DNA from 2 places in the Thiomicrorhabdus sp. genome. Region 1 is predicted to be linked to the other one. Evidence: riboswitches for the same ligand, from Rfam matches in the RefSeq annotation. Region 1 holds a riboswitch; the other holds the start of a gene.

Region 1 (3,433 bases):
AATACTCTCCAAAGATATCTCAGTTATTTGGCCGTTTTCACCATCATGAAGTCGCACTTTTTCTTGTTCATTGGCATAGTCACGTACTTCTTGGCTGATTTTCATTGAACAAAACTTTGGCCCACACATTGAGCAAAAATGAGCGACTTTCCCTGACTCTTGTGGAATGGTTTCATCATGGTATTCACGAGCTCTTTCTGGATCTAAACCTAAGTTAAATTGGTCCTCCCAACGGAACTCAAAACGGGCTTTAGATAAAGCGTTATCTCTTATTTGTGAACCCGGATGGCCTTTGGCTAAATCACCTGCATGCGCAGCAATTTTATAGGCCATCAACCCTTCTTTAACATCGTCTTTATTCGGTAAACCTAAATGTTCTTTTGGCGTAACGTAACAAAGCATGGCACAACCATACCAACCAATATTAGCCGCTCCAATACCTGAAGTAATGTGATCATATCCTGGAGCGATATCAGTCGTTAATGGCCCTAGAGTGTAAAAAGGTGCTTCGCCACACTCTACCAATTGCTTATCTACATTCTCTTTAATCATGTGTAATGGAATATGTCCAGGTCCTTCAATAATCACCTGAACATCATGTTTCCAAGCAATTTTAGTTAGCTCCCCTAAAGTTTCTAATTCGGCAAATTGTGCTTCATCATTAGCATCGGCAATTGAACCTGGTCGTAATCCATCACCTAACGAAAAGGTCACGTCATAGGCTTTCATGATTTCGCAAATATCTTCAAAGTGCGTGTATAAAAAGTTTTCTTGGTGATGAGCTAAACACCACTTAGCCATAATTGACCCACCACGCGAGACGATACCCGTAACACGTTTTGCGGTCATCGGTACATAACGTAATAACACGCCAGCGTGAATCGTAAAGTAATCCACTCCCTGCTCTGCTTGTTCAATTAAGGTGTCTCTAAATACTTCCCAGGTTAAGTCTTCGGCTACGCCATTCACTTTTTCCAAGGCCTGGTAGATTGGTACTGTGCCGATTGGAACTGGCGAATTTCGCATAATCCATTCACGGGTTTCATGAATGTTTCTACCCGTAGATAAATCCATTACCGTGTCAGCTCCCCATTTGGTAGACCAAACCAGTTTTTCTACTTCTTCTGGAATAGATGAGCCAACCGCAGAGTTACCAATATTGGCATTCACTTTAATTAAAAAATTACGCCCAATAATCATAGGTTCTGATTCAGGGTGGTTGATATTACAAGGAATCACAGCACGACCACGAGCGACTTCGTCACGTACAAATTCAGGGGTGATTATTTTAGGAATACTGGCACCAAAAGATTCACCAGGATGTTGCTGCGTAAGTTCTTTATCAGTGACCTCTGAACGACGCATGTTTTCACGAATAGCGATGTATTCCATCTCTGGCGTAATAATGCCTTGGCGAGCGTAATGCATTTGGGTAACATTTTGCCCCTGCTTAGCTCGTTTAATATTGGGTAGATTATCAAAACGAATATGGTCTAAACCTTCATTAGCCAAACGACCTTGAGTAAATTTAGAAGTAACAGACTCTAACTCTTCCACATCACCACGTGCGTCAATCCATTCTGAACGCAATTTTGGTAACCCTCGATATACATCGATTTTTACTTCTGAATCGGTGTAAACACCTGAAGTATCGTAAACAGGAATGGCCTCATTTTTCTCATAGGTTGGATTATCACGGCTTCCGCTAATTGAATCGCTTACAGCAATTTCACGCATGGCGACTTTAATTGGGTGTAATTTACCCTCAACATACACTTTTTTAGAATTTGGAAAAGATTGACCCGATACATTTTGAATAAATGCTTCAGCTTCAGCACGTCTTTGACGACGATCTGTTGTTTTGTGGTTATTTGAATTCATTACTCTGCCTTATTTAATTTTAATTATTAAAATTTAATTATTAAAAGGCGGAGCTCTATTAGACGTGTAGATTCAGATTAAGAGATCAAACGTGTTAAAAATCGAAATACGTCACAGCCACATCATTTACCAGGCCTGGTAAATCTGTAACTGTAAACACTGATTAAAACGCTTAGTTAAAACCTATTATAAAACTGGGTTTAAAACCATTTTGACCGCAACAGTTATGCGTTAATCTGATTGTTCCCTTCGCTGGCATTATCCAGATCAGGTTCTACGGATCCCGCTTTCGCGATCTCAGCCTAAAGGCACTCCGACATAAATCAAACGCTAGTATATAGTCTTTTTAACTCATTGCCAAACCGTTACTGAAATAAAGATTATCTTCACTTTGATAATTCTTTTTACTTATCTTGATATCTGCTTTACCATGTTGGCAATTGATAATTAAGCCATCGAAAATTAAAAATTATGTACAAAATACAAAAACATTCCCTATACAAAGCCACAACAAAATTAAGCACTATTTGGTTTACATTAACCCTAACATTAACATCAGCTTTAGCCTCTTTTAATCTGCAAGCGGCTGGCACTTTTAACGCAAAAACCTGTGATAAGGTATTCACAGAAACAAAAGCAAATCAAGCTTGCCATTTAGCTTTAAAAGGTGACCCAAAAGCCAGTTACAGTATGGCTAGAATCTTTGGTGATGCAAAAAATAGCGCCATTATGAATATGGATTACGCCTATTTTTGGCACCTAAAACTTGCACGCCAAATACTTAAACAAAACCTCACTGAACCAGCATACATCGATATCTTATATAATGCTGGAGTGCTATATAACGATGGATTAGGAACGCCAAAAAATTTTAAAAAAGCGTTTTACTGGTTTAAACAAGCTGCCTCCCGCGGTCATGCCTTAGCAATGGTTCGTCTGGTATTGGCATACCAAAATGGACAAGGTACCTCAAAAGATGAAACTAAAGCTTTAGAATGGCTTCAAAAAGCGGTCAATCTAAACAATCCAGAAGCTCAAGTTTTAATGGCAAAAAAAGTCATGCAAGGTTCGGATAAAAAAACAGAGTTGGATAAAGGTATAAAGCTTTTAAAATCGGCGGCCAAGCAAAACTCAGCACAAGCCAACTTTATTTTAGGAAACTATTACTTAAGACCACAAAACGGTCAACAACCACCTCAATTAAATCAAGCCAAAAACTATTATGGTAATAGCTGTAAATTAAACCTTTTAATAGGTTGCAAACGTTACTATGATTTAGATAACTTAGCCCAAAAACCAACTACGCCCTTTCCTCAAAAATAACCACAAGACAAAGTGAATCAACTTAATAAAATAAACTATATTAGCCAACAACTGCTTATAAATTGGTTATAAGCAGTTTATTTGTATTCACTTTACTAAACACTTTACTAAAAACATGACTTTAACGTTGTAACTCAGTAAAATCACAGCTCTTAAAACACTGTACCCCAATTACAACAAACAATAAGTTGGCAAAAATATGTTTAAAATTGAAGAGATTGATCCGGTT
Region 2 (3,433 bases), 460 kb from region 1:
CTAATCTGAATACAGCATGTTCAGCCAAAAATGTTAAATAAGCAAAAGGCTGAAAACGAGGGTCTGCTTTCTCTGGATTGTGGTGAAACGCCACCCCCATTAACACCTCATTTGGGAACGTCCATTCTTGTAATAATCGAGCACTCATTAATGCATGGTAAGTACCAAACATTTTGTTTTCAGCCTGTGGCAATTTGGAGATATCAAAATCTGTTTCTTTAATAACTTCCAAATATTTATCTCTATCCTCAGTGGCGAGTAAATACACACCAATATCACGCATGAGACCAGCTAAAAAGGCTTCACCTGCATCTAACTTTAAATATTGAGCTAACTTTTGAGCAATTAATGCCGATAAAAATGCGTGTTTAAGGAAATGTGTATCGCTAAAGGGAGGTTTGCGTTTAAAAGAAGTTTGATAATTAATGAGATGTGCCATCAATCTCATCTCTTTTAAACCAATCATTGTCACAGCATCTGATAAATCAGTTACTTTGCTACCCGACATATATTTTGCACTATTTGCCATCTCAATTAAGCCAGCAACTAGACGCGGATCCTGTGCAACTAGCTGAGTGATATCCTGCATAGGCAAATCTTCATTTTCAGTTAATGCTTGCTCTAACCTCATAAGTGCATCAGGAAAATGGGGTAAATCATCTAAAGATTTAAGACGTTGCATAATCTCTTTGCTAATATTTGGTTTTGTACTCTCAGACATTTACTGACCCTTTTATAAAATTTTACTTATGTAAATCACATCTACACCTAAGCATTCAGTTGATTTCCATTTTATACAAATTTACTGTACAATCCGCAAAAAATTTAAACCAAATATTCGACTCATTAAGGATTAATTATAAAACCTTAATTTGCCAGGGGTGGTCATTTACGACCTGAGATTTCTAAGTTACTGAAAGACCCTTTGAACCTGATCCAGATAATACTGGCGTAGGAAAGGCACTATCTAGTCAAAAAGATCATCATTGAGTTTGCTCAAGCATTTTGAGCAGGCTAGTTTTATCTTTTCTCGTCTATATCTACTTGTCTTTTCTTGCCCATAAGGAAAGTGCATGACCAACAAACTTAAGCCTATCACCTTGGCTATTTTCGCCTCATTATCAAGCAATCCCTCTTTTGCAGACGAACTCAAACCTGTTGTTATCAGTGCAGACTTGCGTGAAGCAAGCAAGCAAGACATACCTGCCAGTGTTGACGTAAAAACCCAAGCAGATCTGCAAGACCAAGGTGCAATTGAATTTGATGACGTCCTTTTAAAAACGCCTAACGTAAACTTTTCGGGTCAAAGCTCACATGCTCGTCACATTCAAATACGTGGTATTGGACAACGAGATGAGTACACTGGTGCACCAAATTCAAGCGTTGGCTTTTCAGTTGATGATATGGATTTTAGCGGCATTGGTATGGCTGCCAATCTATTTGATGTAAAACAAGTTGAAGTATTACGCGGCCCACAAAACACACGTTATGGCCAAAGCGCGATTGGTGGTTTAATTCATATTGAATCAAACAATCCTACGCCATACCAAGAAAGCATGGCTGAAACTAGCTTGGGACAAGATAACCTAAAAGAAATTGGGTTTATGACTAGTGGACCTGTTAGCTCTAAAGAGGACGCAACTCAATACCGTTTCTCACTGTTTAAACACAACAGTGACGGTTTTAGAGACAATAAGACTCTAAACAGAACCGACACCAATGGACGTGATGAACTAACCTTACGAGGAAAGTTACGCTTCTTCCCTGATTCCGATACTACCGTTGATGTATCAATATTACATGCAGACTTAAATAATGGTTATGACGCTTGGTCAAGAGATAATACATTTACTACGTTAAGTGACCAACCAGGTAAAGACACTCAACTTTCTAATGGCGGCTCTGTAAAGCTAGTATCTAAAGCAAATCCAAACTTTACCTTAACAAGCAAAACCAGTATGGTTATTTCAGATATGCGTTATAGCTATGATGAAGACTGGACAGCCAATTCATATGGTACCTACTCAAACACCAAAAGTCGTAACACCTATAGTCAAGAAGTAAGACTTACGTCTAATGAAAGCTCTAAAATTAATGGAAATACCGATTGGCTAATTGGTGTTTATGCTTCAAAACTAGATGAAAAAAACAAGACTGAATATTACGGCACATCTAGCAGTGACTTCAGCATGACCAAATTAGCTGGCTTTGGCCAACTTGATTATGCCATGTCTTCAAAAGCAACCATTAGTGCTAGCTTACGTCTAGAAAATGATAATAGCAGCTTTTCAAATAATGCAAATGAAGACTATTCACCAAATGAGACTCTTTGGGGAGCCAGCTTAACTTATCGCTATATTTATAATCCAACATATACAGCCTATGCTGGAGTAACACGTGGATATAAAGCTGGTGGCTTTAATGCAGGCCAACCTGCTGGAACACCAGATAAATACTTAAGCTATGACGCCGAAACACTGATGAATTATGAAATTGGATTAAATTCTAATTTCCAAAAATACAAGCTTACAACCAATATAACGGCCTTCTACATGGATCGCCACAACCCTCAAATAGATGGCTATAGCTATGATCCAAACAGTGGTACTAACTGGGTGTTTTATACAGAAAACTTTGATACAGCATCTAATTATGGACTTGAAGCCGACTTTAATTGGCAGGCAACAAACGCCTTTAATTTTTACGGAAGCGTTGGCTTACTACAAACCAATGTATCTGGAACACCATTAAATACTGGATTCGATGTTAGTAATCGAGAGCTTGCTCATGCTCCTAACTATCAGTTAAATATCGGTGCTAAGTACCGTTCAAATAATGGATTTTATGCTCAAACAGATATCACTGCGGTTGATAAATTTTATTTTGATACCACCCATTCAGCAGAATCTAAACCATACCATTTAATCAATGCTCGTATAGGGTATGAAAATAAAGATTACGAAATTTATCTTTGGGCAAAAAACATTACTGATGAAAAATATGCCACTCGTGGATACTATTTCGACTTTAACGCACCGTATACAAATCCTTCAGAATATTACCGTTTAGGCGACCCGCGTCAAATCGGTGTTACAGGAAGAGTTTATTTTTAATAAAGACAACGGGCTCTAATGAGCCCCTTTTTTGGAGCTTACATAAATGAAAATTTCAGTTGATATAAGCCTCTACCCTTTGCAAGAAAGCTATAGAGCTTCGGTAAAGAAATTTATAGATGATATTAAAGATATGCCTAATACCACTGTGACTGTGAACGCAATGAGCACGACTTTATTTGGTGAATATCAAGATATTATGCCTGCACTTAAAAAGGCCATGCTAAGCTCATTACAAGAGATCCCACAAAGCATTTTTGTTATTAAACTTTCTGGCGGTTGCCACTAAAACTTTTTTTGAAACGAGAATAATCTTATGG

What was found. Region 1 has a riboswitch for thiamine pyrophosphate ahead of thiC (phosphomethylpyrimidine synthase ThiC). Riboswitches for the same ligand answer to the same signal wherever they lie in the genome.
Region 2: linked by a shared signal. The riboswitch ahead of ACORJQ_RS05695 (TonB-dependent receptor) and the one ahead of thiC (phosphomethylpyrimidine synthase ThiC) in region 1 are both predicted to bind thiamine pyrophosphate.

What each region holds. Positions count from the first base shown of each region.
Region 1 covers NZ_OY759719.1:1,784,261-1,787,693, forward strand. Annotated here, with positions in the region: gene thiC (phosphomethylpyrimidine synthase ThiC) at 1-1,881, opposite strand, end outside; TPP riboswitch at 2,109-2,207, opposite strand; gene ACORJQ_RS07915 (tetratricopeptide repeat protein) at 2,353-3,204, shown strand; gene ACORJQ_RS07920 (DUF3087 family protein) at 3,404-3,433, shown strand, end outside.
Region 2 covers NZ_OY759719.1:1,319,915-1,323,347, reverse strand. Annotated here, with positions in the region: gene ACORJQ_RS05700 (HDOD domain-containing protein) at 1-721, opposite strand, end outside; TPP riboswitch at 868-976, shown strand; gene ACORJQ_RS05695 (TonB-dependent receptor) at 1,074-3,113, shown strand; gene ACORJQ_RS05690 (YkoF family thiamine/hydroxymethylpyrimidine-binding protein) at 3,160-3,402, shown strand; gene ACORJQ_RS05685 (class I SAM-dependent methyltransferase) at 3,430-3,433, shown strand, end outside.